One region of the Clostridium sardiniense genome, then DNA from elsewhere that is predicted to be linked to it. Evidence: riboswitches for the same ligand, from Rfam matches in the RefSeq annotation. Region 1 holds a riboswitch; each other region holds the start of a gene.
What was found. Region 1 has a riboswitch for cyclic di-GMP ahead of K5V21_RS00915 (SpaA isopeptide-forming pilin-related protein). Riboswitches for the same ligand answer to the same signal wherever they lie in the genome.
Positions count from the first base shown of each region.

Region 2: linked by a shared signal. The riboswitch ahead of K5V21_RS01605 (NPCBM/NEW2 domain-containing protein) and the one ahead of K5V21_RS00915 (SpaA isopeptide-forming pilin-related protein) in region 1 are both predicted to bind cyclic di-GMP.
Region 3: linked by a shared signal. The riboswitch ahead of K5V21_RS04265 (flagellar basal body protein) and the one ahead of K5V21_RS00915 (SpaA isopeptide-forming pilin-related protein) in region 1 are both predicted to bind cyclic di-GMP.
Region 4: linked by a shared signal. The riboswitch ahead of K5V21_RS17765 (BsaA family SipW-dependent biofilm matrix protein) and the one ahead of K5V21_RS00915 (SpaA isopeptide-forming pilin-related protein) in region 1 are both predicted to bind cyclic di-GMP.

Region 1 covers NZ_JAIKTU010000001.1:223,019-228,388, forward strand. The annotation lists gene K5V21_RS00910 (catalase) at 1-1,453, shown strand, start outside; cyclic di-GMP riboswitch class II at 2,017-2,100, shown strand; cyclic di-GMP riboswitch class II at 2,234-2,317, shown strand; cyclic di-GMP riboswitch class II at 2,453-2,536, shown strand; gene K5V21_RS00915 (SpaA isopeptide-forming pilin-related protein) at 2,737-5,370, shown strand, end outside.
Region 2 covers NZ_JAIKTU010000001.1:353,942-359,311, forward strand. The annotation lists gene K5V21_RS01595 (ROK family protein) at 1-764, shown strand, start outside; gene K5V21_RS01600 (sialidase family protein) at 949-2,148, shown strand; cyclic di-GMP riboswitch class I at 3,036-3,119, shown strand; gene K5V21_RS01605 (NPCBM/NEW2 domain-containing protein) at 3,275-5,370, shown strand, end outside.
Region 3 covers NZ_JAIKTU010000003.1:171,734-177,103, reverse strand. The annotation lists gene K5V21_RS19500 (flagellin N-terminal helical domain-containing protein) at 87-1,247, shown strand; gene flgL (flagellar hook-associated protein FlgL) at 1,334-2,482, shown strand; cyclic di-GMP riboswitch class I at 2,762-2,844, shown strand; gene K5V21_RS04265 (flagellar basal body protein) at 3,018-3,341, shown strand; gene flgC (flagellar basal body rod protein FlgC) at 3,347-3,751, shown strand; gene fliE (flagellar hook-basal body complex protein FliE) at 3,764-4,063, shown strand; gene fliF (flagellar basal-body MS-ring/collar protein FliF) at 4,089-5,370, shown strand, end outside.
Region 4 covers NZ_JAIKTU010000020.1:32,316-37,685, forward strand. The annotation lists gene K5V21_RS17750 (hypothetical protein) at 1-64, opposite strand, end outside; gene K5V21_RS17755 (BsaA family SipW-dependent biofilm matrix protein) at 84-707, opposite strand; gene K5V21_RS17760 (hypothetical protein) at 736-1,443, opposite strand; gene K5V21_RS17765 (BsaA family SipW-dependent biofilm matrix protein) at 1,467-2,177, opposite strand; cyclic di-GMP riboswitch class II at 2,265-2,348, opposite strand; cyclic di-GMP riboswitch class II at 2,394-2,477, opposite strand; gene K5V21_RS17770 (signal peptidase I) at 2,665-3,174, opposite strand; gene K5V21_RS17775 (gamma-glutamylcyclotransferase family protein) at 3,414-3,818, opposite strand; gene pcp (pyroglutamyl-peptidase I) at 3,812-4,453, opposite strand; gene K5V21_RS17785 (DUF979 domain-containing protein) at 4,532-5,370, opposite strand, start outside.

The sequences.
Region 1 (5,370 bases):
TGATAATCAATCACTTTCAACAGATGAAGGATATGTTGGTATACAAGATAGCGAGTTAATTGAAAAACTTGCTCATTTCACAAGAGAAAGAATTCCAGAAAGAGTTGTTCATGCAAAGGCTGCTGGAGCACATGGATATTTTGAGGTTACAAATGATGTATCAAAATATACAAAAGCTAAATTCTTATCAGAAGTAGGTAAGAAAACAGAAGTACTTGCAAGAATATCAACAGTTGGTGGTGAATCAGGTACAGCTGACACTGCAAGAGATCCAAGAGGGTTTGCTTTAAAATTTTATACTGAAGACGGGAATTATGATATGGTTGGAAACAATACACCTGTTTTCTTCATTAGAGATGCTATAAAGTTCCCAGATTTCGTACACACTCAAAAGAGAAATCCACAAACTCATTTAAAAGATGCAAATATGTACTGGGATTTCTTATCACTTACTCCAGAATCAATACATCAGGTAGTTTATATGTTTACAGATAGTGGGACACCAAAAGATATAAGACATATAAATGGATTTTCAAGTCATGCATACATGTGGTATAACGAAAAGAACGAGTATGTATGGGTTAAATATACATTTAAAACTGACCAAGGAAGAGAAAATCTTACTGTTGAAGAAGCAGAAGAATTAGCTAGTAAAAACCCTGATAGCACTATATCAGATCTTTTTGAGAATATAGAGAAAGGAAATTTCCCAAGCTGGACTGTATATGTTCAAATAATGACACCAGAACAAGCTGAAAAATATGAGTTTGACCCATTTGATGTTACAAAGGTTTGGTATCATAAGGATTTCCCACTAATTCCATTTGGGAAATTAGTTCTAAATAGAAATCCAGAAAATTATTTTGAAGAAATTGAACAAGCAGCCTTTTCTCCAAGTAATTTTGTTCCAGGAATAGCAGCTTCACCAGATAAGTTGTTACAAGGTAGATTATTTGCATATAAGGATGCCCAAAGATACAGACTTGGTACTAATCATGATCAATTACCAGTCAATGCTCCAAAATCTAATGTTAATACAAAACAAAGAGATGGACAAATGAATTTAAATAATGGTGGATCAAGACCAAACTATTTCCCAAATTCATTTGAAGATATATCCACAGATGAGAAATATAATCCACCAGCAGTAGATGTAAGTGGTATATTAGCAAAGCATAAACTAGATGTAGAAGATATAGATTTTGTTCAACCAGGAGAATTCTATAGAAGAGTTCTTAAACCACAAGAAAAAATTAACTTAGTTCATAATATTGTATTACATCTTGGTAAAGCTGTTGAAAACATTCAATATAGGCAAGTAGCTTTATTCTATAAAGTTGATGTTGAACTTGGAACTAAAGTAGCAGAACAATTAAAATTAGATGTTAATAGAGTGAAAGATCTTGCAGAAATGTCTCAAGAAGATAGGGTGAAAGCAACTTTAAATTATTAATAAAAAAGTCAGTTTAAGTTTTAGCTGATTTAAGCCTGTAGATAGAAGGACTTTTTCTTTTAGGAAAAAGTCCTTTTAATATTTTATATAATTAATTTTAAAGTATATCAGTATAATATTTGATTTATATTACCAAAGTTTATTTTGATTGTAAGACATAAGAAAGGTTACTTTGTTGGTATGAAGTAGATGGTTTGGATATTTAGTTCTATAATTAATAGATAATTAATTAATATAAATTATCAACTAATATTAAATAAATTTTAACGAAAATAAAATTCAAAATATAAATGGTGGATTATTATGGAAGAAATTTGAATAAATTATTAATAACTGATTTTATGTATTGAGGTCAAATTTGTATAGTGTTAGAATTGGTTTTAACAAAATGAGTAGATTTCATTATGTTAATAAAATCTATAAACTGAAGAATTATACTCTGTATATTTACATTTTATATATAGAGTTTGTATTGTAACTGACTAATTTATTTAAATTAATACTTAGAAATATAAATTAGTCTTTTTTTATGCAGAAATGAACTAAATAATAAAAATTGAATAACCATATTTAGGAACTGTGAGATACATTCTGTATTTGGGCACTTGGAATGTATGGAGTTGGTAGTGCAACCGACTAATTTATTTTTTAATTACTGTTATAGAAATTTTTATACCAATTATTTTTTAATATTGGGATAGAGCTTTTTATACAAATTAAATATAAGTTAGTCTTTTTTTATACAAAAATTAACTAATTATATAATAAAAAATTGAATAACACATATTTAGGAACTGTGAAATACATTCTGTATTTGGGCACTTGGAATGTATGGAGTTGGTAGTGCAACCGACTAATTTATTTTTTAATTACTGTTATAAAACTTTTTATGCCAATTATTTTTTTAATACTAGCATAGAACTTTTTATACAAATTAAATATAAGTTAGTCTTTTTTTATGCATAAATGAGCTAATTATATAATGAAAAAATTGAATAACACATATTTAGGAACTATGAAATACATTCTGTATTTGGGCACTTGGAATGTATGGAGTTAGTAGTGCAACCGACTAATTTATTTTTTAATTACTGCTATAGAACTTTCTATACAAATTAAATATAAATTAGTCTTTTTTTATGCAAATAGAATGAAATGAACAACAGGAATTTGTTAAACTAAAAAATTTTAGAAAGGACTGATAATGAAAGGATTATTTAAGAATAAGTGAAGGAGAAATTATCTTATGGGAATTTTAAGAAAATTTAAAAAGGAGGGATTATATGAGTCATAAGAGAAAAGAGTTTTTTGCATTTCTTGCTATAGTAGTGGTAGTTAATATGATTACTAGTATGTTTTTACCTACTGCATCAGTTTTGGCAGCAACAACTTCAAAAGGTAACTCTAATATAGAAGTTAAGATAACTAGTGATAAAAAGACTGTAGAATCAGGCAATCAGATTACATTTAATCTAGAATATAAAGTTGTTGGTGGACAGGGTTCTATAAAAGAGGGGGATGTTTTAGAGTTTAAACTACCTGATGAATTTAGTAATATAAAACCTAAATATCCACCAGAACATTTTAAAGATGTAGAGGTACATGGAACTACTGTAAGAGCTATATTTAGTAAAGGAGTAGAAACAGCTATTGCTGGATATATGTCAATAGTAGCAACTGCAAAAAATGTAAATAATAATACTCCAGCTAGAGTTGAAGTAAATGTAAATGGTACAACACAATACTTAGATGTAGAAGTAACACCTAAACCAGAAGATCCAAATACAGATCCAAATCCAAATCCGAATCCAGCAGATAGGCAGTTATTAAAGAGTGTTGAAAATGCTATTGGTTGGGAAGGAAATAAAATGTTAGCTAATATAGCAAAACCAGTGGTTGGAAAAAGTACAAAGTATACTATATATATAAATGAAAAATATGCACCAATGCATAATGTATCCTTAGATGATACTATGCCAGAAGGTACAGAGCTTTTAAAGGATTCTATAAAAATTTATGAAATACCATATGGTGGATCAGCAAAAGATGTAACTAAGGATATGATAAATAAGATGAATATAAGTTCTAATAGATTATATTTATACTTAGATTACACAGATAAACAATACAGAATAGAGTATTCTGCAAAGTATAATACTGAGTATCCTCAATATATAAATACAGCTAAGCTTTCACAATATGGAAAAGATACTATAAATAGTTCAACAATAGTTAAACCTATAGTTGATGATAGGATGATTAGTAAAAGCTATAGAAGTGAAAATGAAATTAAAGATAAGGATGGAAGGTCCACATTTGTTGTAAGTAAGATAGGAGACAGTGTAGATTATACAGTTGATGTAAATCCTAATAATGCTAGTATAAAAAATGCAATATTTGAAGATAACTTCCCAAAAGGAATGCAGCTTGTTGATGGCAGCGTACAGGTTGGAGAAAAAGATATAAGTGGAAACTTTAAATGGATAACAGATAGTATTAAAGGTAATATAAGTACAACCAATAACAAAATGACTATAAATCTTGGAGACACAAACAAGCACTATTATATATACTACAAACTTAAAGTAACTGATAGATATAAAGAATATAACAATAATGCAAAAATATCTTATGATGGAACATCACAGGAAGTAAATTCAGAAATTAATTATGAGATGAATGCAGGTGCAATAAATGCACAAAAATTAGTTGATAAAACAGAGATTAAAAAGGGTGACGATCAGATAGTTACTTATACAATAAACTTTGATTGTTATGGATATTTTAATCAAAATTATTTAAGTTTAGTTGATAATTTAGATAGTAGATTAAAGATTGTAGGAGTTGAGGTACCAAAGGAATTTACAGCAAAAGTAGCAGATGGAAACAAAGTTACTGTAGTAAATGATAAAGGTTCAATAGACTATGGACAAAAGCTTCAAGTAAAGATAAAAGCTGATTTTAGTAATATACCAGATGGAACAACGATAAGAAATGTAGCTAAAATAGATAAAGCTACAACAAATGAAGTTACTACTAAAAAAGGATATGTTTTTGAAGTTAGGAAGATTGATAGTTATACAAAAGAAGCTTTAAAAGGAGCAAAATTTGAACTTTTAGATAGCAATAAAAATTTAATTGATACTGTAACAAGTGACTCAGAGGGAAATATAAAGCATAACGTTGATGCTCCAGGAGATTATTATCTTAAAGAAGTAGAAGCTCCAAAGGGATATGTTTTAGATACTTCAGAAAAGAAATTTACTATAAAAGATAGTGATATAGGAACAGTTGTTAATATAGGAAATTTAGAAAATAACATAAAGACTGGATCAGTAAATCTTACTAAAGAAGATAGTGAGACAGCTCAAAAGTTAGAAGGAGCAGAATTTAAGTTATATTCTAAGGATGATAAAGAAATAGGAACATATACAACAAATAAAGATGGCTCAATAGAAGTAAAAGACTTAAGACCAGGGAGTTATTATTTTCTTGAAACAAAAGCACCAGAAGGTTATGACATAGATAACTCAAAGCATGAGTTTACAATTGCTTTAGGGGGAACAGAGACTCCTATAAACTTAGTGGTAAAAAATAACATTAAAAAAGGCGAGGCTGTACTAATTAAAGAGGATGCAGATACTGGAGAAAAACTTCAAGGTGCTGTATACGGACTTTATGATTCATCAGATAAGCTTATAGAACAAATAACAACTGATGAAAATGGTAAAGCTATGGTAAGTAGTAAGCTAAGACCAGGAACCTATTACTTTAAAGAAATAACAGCACCAAAGGGATACAACCTAAGTGATGAGAAAATACCTGTTGAGATAAGAACAGGAGGAATTGCAAATCCAGAGAAAGTAATTGCAAAAGATTCAATAATGCTAGGATCTGTAAAACTTATAAAGGTTGAT
Region 2 (5,370 bases), 130 kb from region 1:
AAGTTAAAGATATAATTAAAGATATTAAGGCTAATTATGATATAAAAGGAATATGTATATCAACAGCAGGAATGGTATGTCCTAAAGAAGGCAAAATTGTTTATGCTGGACCAACAATACCTAATTATACCGGGGTTGAAGTGAAAAAAATATTAGAGGAAGAATTTAATTTGCCATGCGCTGTAGAGAATGATGTTAATTGTGCTGCGCTGGGAGAATTTTTCGGGGGAGCTGGTAAAGGTAAATCTTCAATGGCATGTTTAACAATAGGTACGGGAATTGGTGGAGCATTAATTATAGATGACAAAATACTTCGTGGATTTAGTAATTCAGCTGGAGAAATTGGATATATGTTAGTTAACGGAGAACAAATTCAAGAAATTGCATCAGCAAGTACCTTGGTAAAAAATGTAGCTAAAAGAAAGAATGTTGACTCTAGTGAAATTGATGGTAGATACATATTAGATAATTATGAAAAAGGGGACATTATATGCAGAGATGAAGTTGAGAAATTGGCTGATAATTTAGCACTAGGAATTTCAAACATTGTTTATTTAATAAACCCAGAAGTTATTGTTTTAGGTGGAGGAATAATGGCTAGAGAGGAAGTTTTTAAACCTCTAATTGAAAAAAGTTTGAAAAAGTATTTAATAGAGTCAGTTTATAACAATACTAATATAGCTTTTGCAGAACTTAGAAATACCGCTGGACTTAAAGGCGCTTTTTATAATTTTAAGGAAACATTTAAGGATTCTTCTTTGTAATTTGATTATTAAGAATAAGATACTTAAAAGATAGATTATTAGCAGTGATTTAGGTATGTATTGTTTTATTACTTATATACCAGCCTTCAGGATTTATAAAAAATTGCACAAAAATTTAATCAATTTTAAAATGTGCAAATTTCTATAAAATATTTTAAATACTAATTTAAATGGAGGGATAGAAATGAAAAAAAATTTTATTAAAAACCTAAGAATCTTATCTATAATGACTATTAGCGTATTATGTACTAGTAATCCTGTATTTGCAAGTGAACTAAATACTAATACTGAGGAGTCAGCAATAACAGTATTTGATAAAACTAACAATGCATGGAATGCAAAGTATTTTAGAATTCCAAGTATGCAATTATTAAAGGATGGCTCTATGTTAACGTTTTCTGACATTCGTCATAATGGTCCTCAAGACCATGGGAATATTGATATTGGATGTGCACGTAGTATTGATGATGGAAAAACGTGGAGTTATCAAGTAGCAATGAAAAATGATGGTGTTAATTCAAAATTTTCTCGTGTAATGGATTCAACAACAGTAGTTACCAATACAGGTAGAGTTATATTAATTGCAGGCTCTTGGAATAAGGACGGTAATTGGGCAAATAGTACAACTTCATTAAGAAATGATTGGTCTGTTCAGATGGTTTACTCTGATGATAATGGCGTAACATGGTCTGATAAAATAGATTTAACTACAAATCAATCAAGAATAAAAAATCAGCCAAGTAATACAATTGGATGGTTAGGTGGAGTTGGATCAGGTATTACAATGTCTGATGGAACAATAGTAATGCCAATACAAATTGCATTAAGAGAAAACAATACTAATAATTATTATTCATCAATTATGTATTCAAAAGATAATGGTGAAACATGGACAATGGGAAATAAAGTACCTAAATCAAAAACTTCTGAAAATATGGTAATAGAGCTAGATGGATCTTTAATTATGAGTGCTAGAGATGACTCAGCTGGTTATAGAGCATCATATATATCTCATGATTTAGGATCTACATGGAGTGTATATGAACCTTTAAATGGTAAAATTTCAACTGGTTATGGTTCAGGCTGTCAAGGTTCATTTATTAAAATTACCAATTCTAATGGGCATAGAATTGGATTAATTTCAGCACCTAAGAACACTAAAGGCTGGTATACTAGAGATAATATTACTGTCTATATGATTGATTTTGATGACGTATCTAAAGGAATTAAAGAACTATGTGTCCCTTATCCTAAAGATGGAAATAAAGCTGGCGGTGGGTATTCCTGCTTAGCTTTTAACAATGATAAATTAAGTATTCTTTATGAAGCAGATGGAAATATAGAGTATAAAGATTTAACATCTTATTATAAATCAATACTATAAAAAGAAAATATTATTAAAAAAATCTTCAGTAATTATGCTGAAGATTTTTTTAATAATTAATAATAATTTTATGACCCCACACTTTCCCATTGGATTTTTCTTTTGACAATGTTATTTCTTCCTATAATACAAGTATGGGTTAAATTATAGTATATAAGGAGGTTCTTTATTATTATAAATAATAGTTAAGTGTAATTTAAATATAAGATTAAACCTATTATTATTTCGTGTTATAATTTGATATAAGGGATATTGTACATAATAAAAATATAGTCTATTGTAAGTAGTAAATAATGTTAACTTTTAAGGAGATACAAAGCTTAAATGATTTATATTTAGTTTTAAAGGTAGAAATTAATATAAATATCTGTCTTAAAATAGTTAAAAATAATTTTAATATAACCATTTTTTGTAGCCTTTCTTATTTAGCGGATATAAAGCTTTAATATATAGCATAAAAAAGATGAATAGATTAAGTTATTGAGTTTTACTTGTAGATTATGTAATATTAAGTAACGCCTATTTATAGGATACTAACAACCCTTAGTTAAATAAATATTTTTACAATTTTAAGCTAATATTTCTTTTTATATAATAACTTACATATTAGAAGTCCACATATGCCAAATAGGTATATGTGGATTTTTAGTTTATTTATATACTTAATAGGTTCTATTTAATCTGAAATCTAAGTTAGATTAATAGAGAAAATAATAATTAGTTCATAAATAGATTTTAAAGTTATGATTAGAATTGAAAGTTCTCATATAAAGTTTTATATGGGAGCTTTTTTATTACATAAAAATAATTTGTCGAAATTTTCAAAAAATAAATAGAAAATATATTGAATTTTATGTAAAATAATAGTAAAATTTCACTAAGAAATAAAATAAAATAGGCAAACCTAGAGAAATTTAGGGACGCAAAGCTATAGGGACTAAGGTTTAAAACTATGTCAGCCAGTTGCCAAAGGGTACATTATACTTTTTGTTTTTAAGATTAATTAATTATAAATATTGATTATAATTATAATTTATTAATTTCATTATGTGTATACAGCTACTCTTTTTTGAGTAGCTTTTTTAATGTACTTCTGAGGTATTAAATTAATCAGGGGGGAAGAAATATGAATAAGAAAAAAGTAGCAGCTATAATTATGGCTGCAATAATCACAAACTTTTCAGTTACAGCAGTAGAAGTTTTTGCAGATGAATTAAATAGCAATAAAGTGATTCAAAACATATCAAATGAAAGTAATCAAAATAAACAAGCAACAAAAGCTACTGTAAATAAATTTAATTTAGCTAGTAGCGAAAACTTAGAAGCGTACAATAAAGCTTTTAAAGTTGATAATTCTAAAATAATTTCAATAACTAATAATGGTGGGAGATATGGAAGTAGCGTATTAAATAGAATAATAGATGGTGATTTAAATACTCACTGGGAAACAGGGAAACCAAATAATTCAAATTTTAAAAATGAAGTAGTATTTGAACTTAGTGAAAAAACAACATTAAATAGAATAATGTATAAATCAAGACCTGGCAACAAAGGTTTTGCAAAAGAGTTTAAGATATATACATCAAGTACTAGTAGGGGCAATGACTTCCAATTAGTCTCGTATGGCTCATCTGAAGTAACTTCTGATTTATTAGAGATTAAATTTAATCCTACAGAATTTAAAAGAGTAAAATTTGTATTTGAAAAAGCTAATGCTGATTGGGCAGCAGCCTCAGAAATAATGCTTTATAAAGAAGATAAAGCAACGGATGAAGTAAATGATTTATTTACAGATGAAACTAAATATAAATTAAAAGATAAATACAAAGATATAAATATAATAAAGAACTTAGAAGAACAAGTAGCAAACCATCCATTAAGAAAAACTCTTTTAAATGATATAAATATAGCTAAAGATCTTTTACATAGTAGTGATGATGAAGAACAATCAACATATTCTTTAATTAAAATATCAGATATAGCAAAATCTAAAGATTTAGCTAAGTATAATGAAAAATACAAGATAAGTACAGATAATTTCAAAAGTGTAACTAATAATGGTGGTAGTTATGGAAGTAGTGTACTTACAAAACTTTATGATGGTAATAAAGATACTCATTGGGAAACAGGTAGAGGAAATGATGATAACTTTAAAAATGAAGTAGTATTTACATTTAAAGAAATACAAGAAATAGAAAGAATTATTATGTCATCTAGAAAAGGTCAAGAACATAAAGGGTTCCCTCTAGAGTATGAAATATATGGTTCTCTAAATGAAAATTCCAATACATATAAATTAATTTCTAAAGGAAAAGCAAATGGTGTTATGGCAGAAGACACTGAAATAGTATTTCCTAAGACTAAATTTAAGAAGTTAAAATTCAGATTTGTAACTGCTTATGATTATAGAGCGGGACTTGCTGATATGTCATTTTATAAAGAAGATACAACGACAAGAAAGGTAAACTCTGTATTTAAAGATAAGTTACATACTAAAATATCTGAAGACTATAATACGATAGATAAATTAAATAAGCTAGAAGAAGAAATAAATAATCATCCCCTAAAGAATGATCACATGGAAATAATTAATGCGGCCAAAAAAATAGTAAGTAAAAAGGAAGTAGAAACAAGTCAAATAATAACATTATCTCAAAGGGGTAATGAAAACAATCAAAGAGATAAAAGAAGACAAGTATTTGCAGGTGGAAATTTAGATTTAACAGGATATTATGCAATGCCGGATAAAGCATTTGAAGTATATGTAGATGCAGATGAAAATGGTATATTACCACAATTAGTTATGGCACAAGTTGGTGAAGTTGATAGTTCGGGAAGGCATATAAGAAGCTTAAACGCAGGTAGAAATATAATAAAAGCTCCAAGTGGAACAACGGGATTTGCAATATACTTTACTAATAAAGCTTTACCTGAAGAACAAACATATGCACCAAAAGTTAGAGTGGCAGGGGAGAACTTAAAAAAGTACCCTATATACATATATGGTAAAACAAATATAGATGATTACATAGAACAAGTGAAGAATCACAAAGGCGCCAACATGACAGATGTAATGGGAGAGCGATTCTTAATATCAGGAAAAAATAGTGAAGCTAAGATAGCATATGTAGATAGAGGTAAAAGCCCATTAGATGCAGTTAACGCTTTTAAAAAGCTTATATCTTCATTTGACAAATTAGCAGGATATGATAAAAACGATCC
Region 3 (5,370 bases), on a different contig from region 1:
ATTTTCCGATATATATAAGGTAAGGCCAATAGGCTTATATAAAAAGACAAGGATGTCAAAATAAGATACTAAGGAGAGTGCAAAAAATGAGAATTAATACAAATATGAATGCTATGACAGCATTAAACTCAATGAACAAAAACACAAACTTAGCTGGAGCAGCTATGGGAAAAATATCTTCAGGATTAAGAATAAACAAAGCTGGAGATGACGCAGCAGGACTAGCAATATCTGAAAAGATGAGAAGCCAAATTAGAGGATTAGATCAAGCATCTAGAAATACTCAAGATGGTGTATCTTTAATTCAAACAGCAGAAGGTGCAACAGAAGAAATCGGAAATATCACTCAAAGAATGAGAGAACTTTCAGTTCAAGCATCTAATGAAACAAACTCAGGTTCAGATAGATCAAAGATTGTTGAAGAATTAAATCAATTACATAGTGAAATAGACAGAATTGCAGATTCAACTCAATTTAATGGTAAGAACTTATTAAATGGAACAACAAAGATTGGTACTGTTGGAACATTTACTACAGATGCTGGTTATACTATAGAAGGATTAGACGGAATTTCTACTAAAGATGATATTAAATTAACTTTAACAAACGGAGCAGGTGCTAATCAAACTAACGTTACTATAAAAGTAGATGGAAAAACTTTCACAGCAACAGATGTTACTATGACAGGGGCAAAAGGAACACTTGATGCTAATAAAGTTATAACATTAAAGAACGGAAGTAGCAGTATTACATTTAAAGTAGACAAAGCAATAACAACTGCTACTACAGATTCTAAAATCGGAGAAACAAAAGTAAGTGATGTTCTTGGAGGAAAAGTTGACTTACAAGTTGGAGCTAATGAAGGACAACAATTATTAGTTCAAATTAATAACTTAGGAACAGAATCATTAGGAATAGCAAAAGCAGATATAGATGCAATAGAAGCAGATAATGAATCAGGATGTAAAGCAGCACAAAAAATGATAACTACTTTAGATAAGGCTTTAGAAAAAGTAAATACTTCAAGAGCTAATTTTGGAGCAATGCAAAATAGATTAGAAAGTGCTCAATCAAACTTAAGTACTTCAAGTGAAAACTTAACTGCAGCTGAATCAAGAATAAGAGACGTTGATGTTGCAAAAGAAATGATGACTTTATCTAAATTCAACCTACTAACACAAGCTTCACAAGCTATGGCAGCTCAAGCTAAGAGCCAACCAGAAGGAATAATGCAATTATTAAGATAATAAATCAATAGAAACTATAGATTTATATTTTAAAATTATAAATGACAAGGATGTCAAAAAATAAATTACTAAGGAGAGTGCAAAATATGAGAATCAACACAAATATGAATGCTATGACAGCATTAAACTCAATGAACAAAAACACAAACTTAGCTGGAGCAGCTATGGGAAAAATATCTTCAGGATTAAGAATAAACAAAGCTGGAGATGACGCAGCAGGACTAGCAATATCTGAAAAGATGAGAAGCCAAATTAGAGGATTAGATCAAGCATCTAGAAATACTCAAGATGGTGTATCTTTAATTCAAACAGCAGAAGGTGCAACAGAAGAAATCGGAAACATCACTCAAAGAATGAGAGAACTTTCAGTTCAAGCATCTAATGAAACAAATTCAGGTTCAGATAGAGAAAAGATTGTTGAAGAATTAAATCAACTACATAGTGAAATAGATAGAATTGCAGATTCAACTCAATTTAATGGTAAGAACTTATTAAATGGATCAACAAAAATTGGTGATAATAAGACATTTACTACAAAGGCAGGCTATACTATAGAAGGCTTAGATGTAAGTGGAATTACAGCTAAAGGGGATATTAAATTAACAACTAAAGCTAATGGTGCTGATACAGATATTACTGTTAAAACAGATGCTGGAAATTATACATTTAAAGCTACAGGTGGTGCAGGTAAATTAAAAGCTGGAGAATATACTTTAACTAGCGCTGGTAAAACAATCACTTTTAAATTAGATACAGATGCAACAGCTGTTTTAACTGATGAAAATATTGGAGAAACAACAATAAGTGATATTATTGGAGGAAAAGTTAACCTACAAGTTGGAGCTAACGAAGGACAACAATTATTAGTTCAAATTAATAACTTAGGAACAGAATCATTAGGAATAGCAAAAGCAGATATAGATGCAATAAAAGCAGATAATGAATCAGGATGTAAAGCAGCACAAAAAATGATAACTACTTTAGATAAGGCTTTAGAAAAAGTAAATACTTCAAGAGCTAATTTTGGAGCAATGCAAAATAGATTAGAAAGTGCTCAATCAAACTTAAGTACTTCAAGTGAAAACTTAACTGCAGCTGAATCAAGAATAAGAGACGTTGACGTTGCAAAAGAAATGATGACTTTATCTAAATTCAACCTATTAACACAAGCTTCACAAGCTATGGCAGCTCAAGCTAAGAGTCAACCAGAAGGTGTAATGCAACTATTAAGATAAGATAATCTAAATATTTAAAAGGATAAGGCCTTTACGCTTTATCCTTTATTTCAGTGTGAGGTTAATAAAAATATTAGAGTATAAGAATAATAGAGTTACATAATGTGTTTATATATTTATGAAAATTATAAATTAAAAAAAGACATATAAGTAAAAATAAGGAAAAATAATGAATAGAAAAATAATGAAATATAAGAAATATAAAGAAAATATGTATAAAATTTAAATAATAAGTAGAAAAATACATAAAAGTAGTATATAATAGAATACATATCACAATTTAATAATTAGCAAAATTAGGGAAACTTAATGACGCAAAGCTATAGGGGCTAAGATCAATATTATGCCAGCCAGTTGCACTAATAAAATAAGAATATTTATCTTATTTTTTTTCTTGTTTTTTGATTTTAGGCTACTCGCGCTTTGTGAGTGGTTTTTTTTTTGCTGTTAAAAATAGTAAGAATATAAACTTTGCAATTATTAGGAAAATATATCCTAATAGTTGTGTTATTCTGAACAATAAGAGGAGGAATGTATGGAAATTTATAAACTAATTAAGACAAGCTTAGACATAGCTAAGCTAAGAGGAGAGACAATATCAAATAATATTGCTAATGTTAATACTCCAAAGTATAAAAGAAAATATGTCACATTTGAAGAAAGTCTAAATGATAAGAGTAACGAAAATAAAATTAAAATTAAGGAAGATAAATCAACAAGTATGAGATTTGATGGAAATAATGTGGATTTAGAAAGTGAAAAAGTGGATCAAGCAGCAAATACGCTTATGTATAATAGTTTAATAAGTATTACAAATATTAAATTAGCTATGGCTAAGAGTGTAATAAGTGGAAGGTAGTAAAAATGAGTATATTTAGTGGAATGAGAATAAGTGCTAGTGGATTAAGTTCTGAAAAATTAAGACTTGATGTAATATCATCAAATATTGCAAATTCGAGGGCAACTAGAACTAAAAAAGGTGGAGCATATGTAAGAAAAGTTGCTGTCTTTTCTGAAAATTATGATAATAAATTAGGTATGTTAGGTGTGAAGGCAGTTAAAATTGAAAATGATAAATCTCCACTTAAAAAAGAGTATAAGCCTAATCATCCAGATGCTGATAAAGATGGATATGTAGAGTATCCTAATGTTGATTTATTAGTTGAGATGTCTGATTTAATAACTGCATCTAGATCATATGAATCTAATGTAGACTCTTTAAATGCGCAAAAAAATATGATTTCTAAAGCTTTAGAAATAGGAAGATAGTAGGAGGATAAAATGAATATAAAACCAATAGAGGTAAATTCATTAGTAAGTGGCATTGATGTACAAAAAATAGGACATGCTAAAGAAAGTAATGGAGATTTTTCAAAAGTATTAGGTAATGCAATAAATAAAGTAAATGATCTTCAAGTAACTGCAGACAATAAGGTTGAAAGTCTAATCAAAGGTGACAATGTTAATATGCATGATGTTATGTTATCAATGCAAGAAGCACAAATATCAATGCAACTACTTATAGAAGCTAGAAATAAAGTCGTTGAAGCTTATCAAGAAGTCAATAGGATGCAATTATAAAAGTCTTTAATAAAAGGAAGATAGTATGCAAAAGAATTTAATAGATAAAATAAAGAGTTTCTTAAAAGGTTTAGGAGAAAAAATTAAAAAATTAAAAATTGGTACTAAAGTTGCCATAGGTATTGGAATAGTCACAGTAATATTAGCATTGGTGTTTACTATAAATTATAGTAGACAGAATAAATACAAGGTATTATTTTCAGGACTAGATTCTACAGATTCTGCAAATATAACAAAAGCATTAGAAGATAAAAAAGTTGATACAAAAATAGATGGAGATTCTATTCTTGTACCTAAAGATCAAGTAGATAAATTAAGAATAGAATTATCTCCAAACATAACTAATGGATCAAAAGGTTTTGAATTAATGGATGAAAGCTCAAATTTGTCTATGACAGATGAGGAGTTCCAAATAGAGAAGACTAGAATGGTACAGGGAGAGTTAGAAAAAACAATAAAGACATTTCCTGGTATAGATAATGCAAGAGTACATATAACGCAAGGAGAACAGTCTGTATTTAATGGGGAAAGTAAGGATGGAAAAGCAGCTGTTTATATTTCTTTAAAAGATGGTAGAACATTAGATAAAAATCAAATTAAATCTATAATATCATTAATTTCAGCTAGTGGTATTAATATTCCGAAGAAAAATGTAGAAGTAATAGATCAAAATATGGTTCTATTATCAGAGGGAATCTATGATGGTAATGGAAATCTTGCTAATGAAGCAGGATTAACAGGAACTAAAAATGCTGAAAAACAATTAAGTGAAGAATTAAAGAAGAGAGTAAAATCAATGCTTGAACCTATATTCGGAGTAGGTAAGGTCGAAATTGGTATAAATGCTACTTTAAATTCTAAAACTGTAGAAAAAAATGAATTAAAATTAGATCCCAAAAAAGTTATTTCATCTTCAACAAAAAGTGAAAATTCAGTAACTGATGAAGATGTTAAAGGCTCACCAGTGGACAACAATATGAATAATACCGCAAATGCAAAGTCTAATAATGATAATTCAAAAGAAGAATCAATTAAATATAAAATAGGAGAAAGTGAAACAAAAACATTAACTCCTCCAGGCGATGTAAAGCGTATTACTGCATCTATTGCAATTGACGGAAATATTTCTGATGATGTAATGACAAATGTGGAAGATATAGTTCAGACAGCTATAGGAATGGATACAAAAAGAGGCGATAGTATATCAGTTATAGGTATGAATTTTAATAAGGGTAAAGCAAATGAACTTAATCCAGAAAATTCTAAAAAGACAGGTATGACGCCTATGAAGATAGGTATAGCAACAT
Region 4 (5,370 bases), on a different contig from region 1:
CAATATAGTTTATAATCATAAAGACAGAAAGCATTACAACTAAAAGTTTATTAATCTTTTTCATATCTACTCCCTCCCCTTACTTACTTTACGTATCCATCAATTATCTCATCTAATTTATCCATCGTCTTATCTGATATTGTGTTATTTATATTCCACTCTTTTCTTAATGCCTCTTTATTTACTTGTATAGCTTCTGAGCTAACATTTACGGAGAAATTCCTATTTTTAAAACTTTCTATATCTTCTTGTGATATATTATTTTTTAATGATATAGACTTTAACAAATCACTAGTACTCTCTCCAGGATTTAATATTTTATTGTAATAATAATAACCATCGTTATCTTTTATCCAATCTTCTTTCCATGTGTTTGAAAAGTTTAATTGCACCTGATTTGATGCTGATGTTGTAAGTTTAGTTACTTTTCCGTTCTCATCTTTTTCTTCGTCCCATTGAGGATTTATTATAACTCTAACTATTACAGGATTTTTTCCTGTATTTTTTATAGATACAACCTTTTTAATCTCCTCATTACGTGATACATCTTTAGCTGAATCTTTATCGAAGTTTTCATTAATTTCTGTGCTTATACTTCCTATTGTAAATTTATTCTTTTTACTTTCTTTACTTGAAAAGTATGCTAATGAAGCAACTGTAGTTGTAAATAAAAGAATTATCCCTAATGTTAATCCTACTTTTTTCATTTTCTACACTCCATTTAATAGTATTTTACTAATAATTTTTATATTTTTTCTTTTTTATAATTAAAAATATTCCTATTCCAATAAGCACACAAGCAAGTCCATATCCGCATATTCCTACATATCCAGTCCTTGGAAGTATATTCTTTACATTGTTTATAGTATTAGAAATATCATTTCCTAGACCACCTTCGTGGCTTTCCTCCTTGGTACTCATCACTTTATCTGGACTATCTGTCCCAATAGCTGTAAAAATCCAATCTATATCTACCTTTTTGTTCTTATACTTATTATCCGTTGCTTTCCCATCTAGAATAACTTTTGCATTTAAAAGTTTTTTCTCTCCTGGTTTGACAGTACCTAAACTTATATTATTTCTTAATCCATTTTCTCCACTTACAGTGCCATGGTATATGTTCTTACTATCATAATTTATTGAAAGATCTAATACTTGACATAAATCTACTTTTTGTTGTGCTCCTACTCTTTCGGCTTTCATAAACACTTCAAAAGGTTCTTTTAAATTATTTTCTACAGTAAGAGTCCCACTTACTGAATCACCAGGTAACATTCCCTTCTTTTCTAGAAATATATCACTGTTGTCTTTTGTATAGATAAAATGAATTCCAGTTTTATCTATTCTAATATTAGAGGGTGGCAACTCTGCTGCCACCCCATTGGTAGTTATTCCTAAAAGAAGTGAAATAAATAGTATGAAAATCTTTAAAGATTTTTTCATAATATCACTCCTTGATTATTCTATTATTTTGCTAACTTTGCTTTTGGTGCTTCTGCTGTATTGGTATCAGTATTAGCTTGTGTTTTACCTTGAATTTGAAGTGATTTTAATTTTTCTGAAACAGCTGATGGTACATCCCCCCATGCTGATGCAAATGCATCATTTGAAGCTTGAACTGATTCTGCTGTTACATCAACTGTAAATCCATTTCCTAAAGCAGATTTTTCTGTGTCACTTGCTAGAGTTACTGAGTCCAATAATCTTGGAGTACTTGATCCTGATTGTCCTTGTGGTGCTAAAACTCCTATATAATAGAAATATCCATCTCCACCATTAAACCATTGGTTTTCTGTAACACTTTTTGTTAAATTTACTTTATTTAATAATATATCATCTAAATCTGTTGAGTTTAATGCTGTATTTACTTCACCAGTAGAGGTTACCCAATTTGGTGATAACTTAACTCTTACGAATTGTCCATAATTTGCTGTACTATCTACTTGTACATCCTTATTTACAGTATCTCCTGGAATCATATTCTTAGCTTGATTTGGATCGAAGTTCTCGTTTATATCTATTCCAGCATCTCCACCCTTATCTTCTGTTCCATTAGCAATTGTGCTAAATGAGTTCTTTACTGTTTCCTTTGATGTAAAGTATGCTAATGATCCTATCGCTAATGATGCTACTACTACAACTGCTGCAATTACACTCAATATTTTCTTCTTTTTCATTTGTTACTTCCCCCTATATTGGATTTTTTTTAAATATTTAAGAATTTTTGTAAGTAAGAGCCTTAAAAAAGGACTAATACAGTATATTTGTGAATTAGCCGGTTGCACTACTAGCTCCATATATTCCAAGTGCCCAAATATAGAACATACTTCAAAGCATCTATATTAAATTAATTTTAAACATAAAAAAAACTAATCTATATTTTATCCTTAATAATATAAATTAGTCGGTTGCACTACTAGCTCCATATACTCCAAGTGCCCACATACAGAATATATTTCAAAGCTCCTATATTTTTTATTTTAATAATCTTTCGTTAATTTCATTATAGATATTATCATTTGATATAAAAGAGAGTCAATATGTTTTACACAACCTTTACTAAGTATACATATCATTAATATTTGTTTTAATTTATATATATTTATCAAAATAAAAAAGAAATATAGTAAATATATCTATACTTCTTTTAATATTTTTATATAATTATTTTTTTCTTCCAACTAAGAATGATAGTCCAAATAAAGCTAATATCACAACTAATATTAGAACTAAGTTCTTTTGAACAAACTGAGAAACTTTTCCGAGATAAGGTATGTGGAACATAACCTTTCCTATAACTTGATTTTTCTGAACACTTATTGGATCCACTACATTATTAGCATCACCTTTTGTTATAAATTCTTCTCCATTATTTATAACCTGATTAACTCTATGAGTAGTAATTGTATTGCTATTTCTTCCTGTAAAAGTTATTACATCCCCTACATTTATTTCTTGATCCGTTCCATCTTTTACAACTACTAAGCTACCTGGATTTATAGTAGGTTCCATACTCCCTGTTAATATGTAATATGAGCTATATCCTAATATACTTGGATGTTTTCCTTCTTTTGATCCTATTATATTTATTCCAGCTAAAAATATAACAGCTATTATAAATAAATAAAATATACAATTTCCTATGACTGCTAAAGAACTCTTTCTCTTCTTCATATCTTTACCCCTTTTATCTTATGATTTTATCTTAATATTCATTTATTAGTCCTTCTTTAGTCTATATACATTACTATTTATTGTCAATTCTCTTTACAAATTGTTAAACAACCATACCTTGATTACAAGTAGAAGTTAATTATATTATTAAATTTATTTTTCTTTGACCCTTATTCATATTTAATTATGAAAAAGCAGTTTAGTACGACCATCATACTAAACTGCTTCATATATTTATATTATCTATTTACCCAGTCCCCACTGCTAACTTTAAGGAGCTTATCTATTCTGTTCCTATCAGCTTCCTTATTATATCTGTAGAAATATGCTTTTTCTTTAGCACCATTCTCTAAAGAAACATCCACTATTTCTCTTATATATTCTGAATTTTTATCCTCTTCATTATAATTCTCTAGCCCATCTAATTCTCTCAATGTCTTCTTAAAATCTTTAAGTTCCATTAATTCTCCAACAACCTTACTGTCCCCACAGATAGCTGCTGGATATCCCTTATTTTCTATATGAAACAATTCCCCACAAACTGTTCCACTTTCTGACCCTTTAACCTTACCCTTAAGTAACTTCTCATAGTTGAACATCCCACTTCTAAGGCTTCCATACACAAACACTTTTTCTGTTAGCATATTTCTCCACCTATCGCTTTTATATCTTCATTGTATATAGTACATGCTTCTATTGATAATTCTATCCCCTTTATTATCTCCTCTAATGACATAAATGGTGTATTCTTTTTGTCTATTACTTGAGATGTTACATAAGGGATGTGAATAAAACCACCCTTAATATTTGGATACTTCTTATCAATCATATATAAAATCCCATACATTACATGATTACATACAAAAGTTCCTGCTGTATTTGAAAGTGTACTTGGTATTCCATTCTCATTTAAGTGCTTAACCATTCCCTTTACTGGTAAGCTTGAGAAATATGCTGCCTTTCCATCTTCTCTTATTGGTTCATCAACTGGTTGATTACCTTCATTGTCTTTAATTCTAAAATCATTAATATTAATTGCCACTCTCTCTGGAGTTATATCAAATCTTCCTCCAGCCTGACCTATTGATATAACAATATCTGGCTTATGCTCTTCTATTGCTTTTTCTATTGCACTTAGTGATTTTTCATAAACAGTTGGTATTATAAGCTTTATTACTTCTGCACCATTTACATTTTCACTAACTCTCATAACTGCTTCTTGCGCTGGATTTATTTTTTCTCCTCCAAAGGGATCAAATCCTGTTAATAATACTTTCATCAATAACTCCTCCTTTGTTTTTCTAAAATTGTACTCTTAAATTGTTTCATAAAAAATTCTTTTTATTAGAACAATTTATTAAAATGCTAAGAAATACATTGCAAATATGTGTAAAACCAATAACACTATTGCTGCTGGTGCTTGATATTTTATTACTTCATACTGATTCTTACATTCTAATAATGCTGATGGTACTATGTTAAAGTTTGCTGCCATTGGTGTTAAAAGTGTTCCGCAATATCCAGCTGTAAGTGCAAGTGCTCCAACTACTGCTGGATTTCCACCTTGTGCAAGTACAAAAGGTACTCCAATTCCAGCTGTAATTACTGAAAAGGCTGCAAATCCATTACCCATAACCATTGTAAATAGTGCCATTCCTAGTACATATGCTACAACTCCAAAGAATCTATTATCTTGAGGTACCACACCTGATATATATTGTGATATAACTTCGCCAACTCCAGCTTGTGTAAATAATGCACCTAACGCAACTAATAATTGTGGTAACATACTTGTTGGACCCATTTGATGAAGAAGTCTAGCTCCATCATTTACAGCTTCTTTAGGCTTAGCCTTAGTTATTGCAAATGCTGCTATCATAGCTGCTATTGCTCCTACCCCTATAGCAAATTGTGATGAATTTTTAAAATCTGTAAGTATCATTGCAACTGCAACTGCTGCAAATGCTAAAACCAATGACGGAATAAATACCTTGCTCTTTACTCTTTCAGAGGCTCTTTGTCCTTCTTCTTCTGTCGCCATATCATACTTTGCAAAAACAACTTGTTTTGAAAGTGTTAAAAGACTTGATAATACTAATATTCCACCAACTACATTTGCAGGCAACATCTTACCAAATATAAATGGTAATGATATCATAGCCCAAAAGGCTGCTGTAAAATATCTTTTATTTGAAT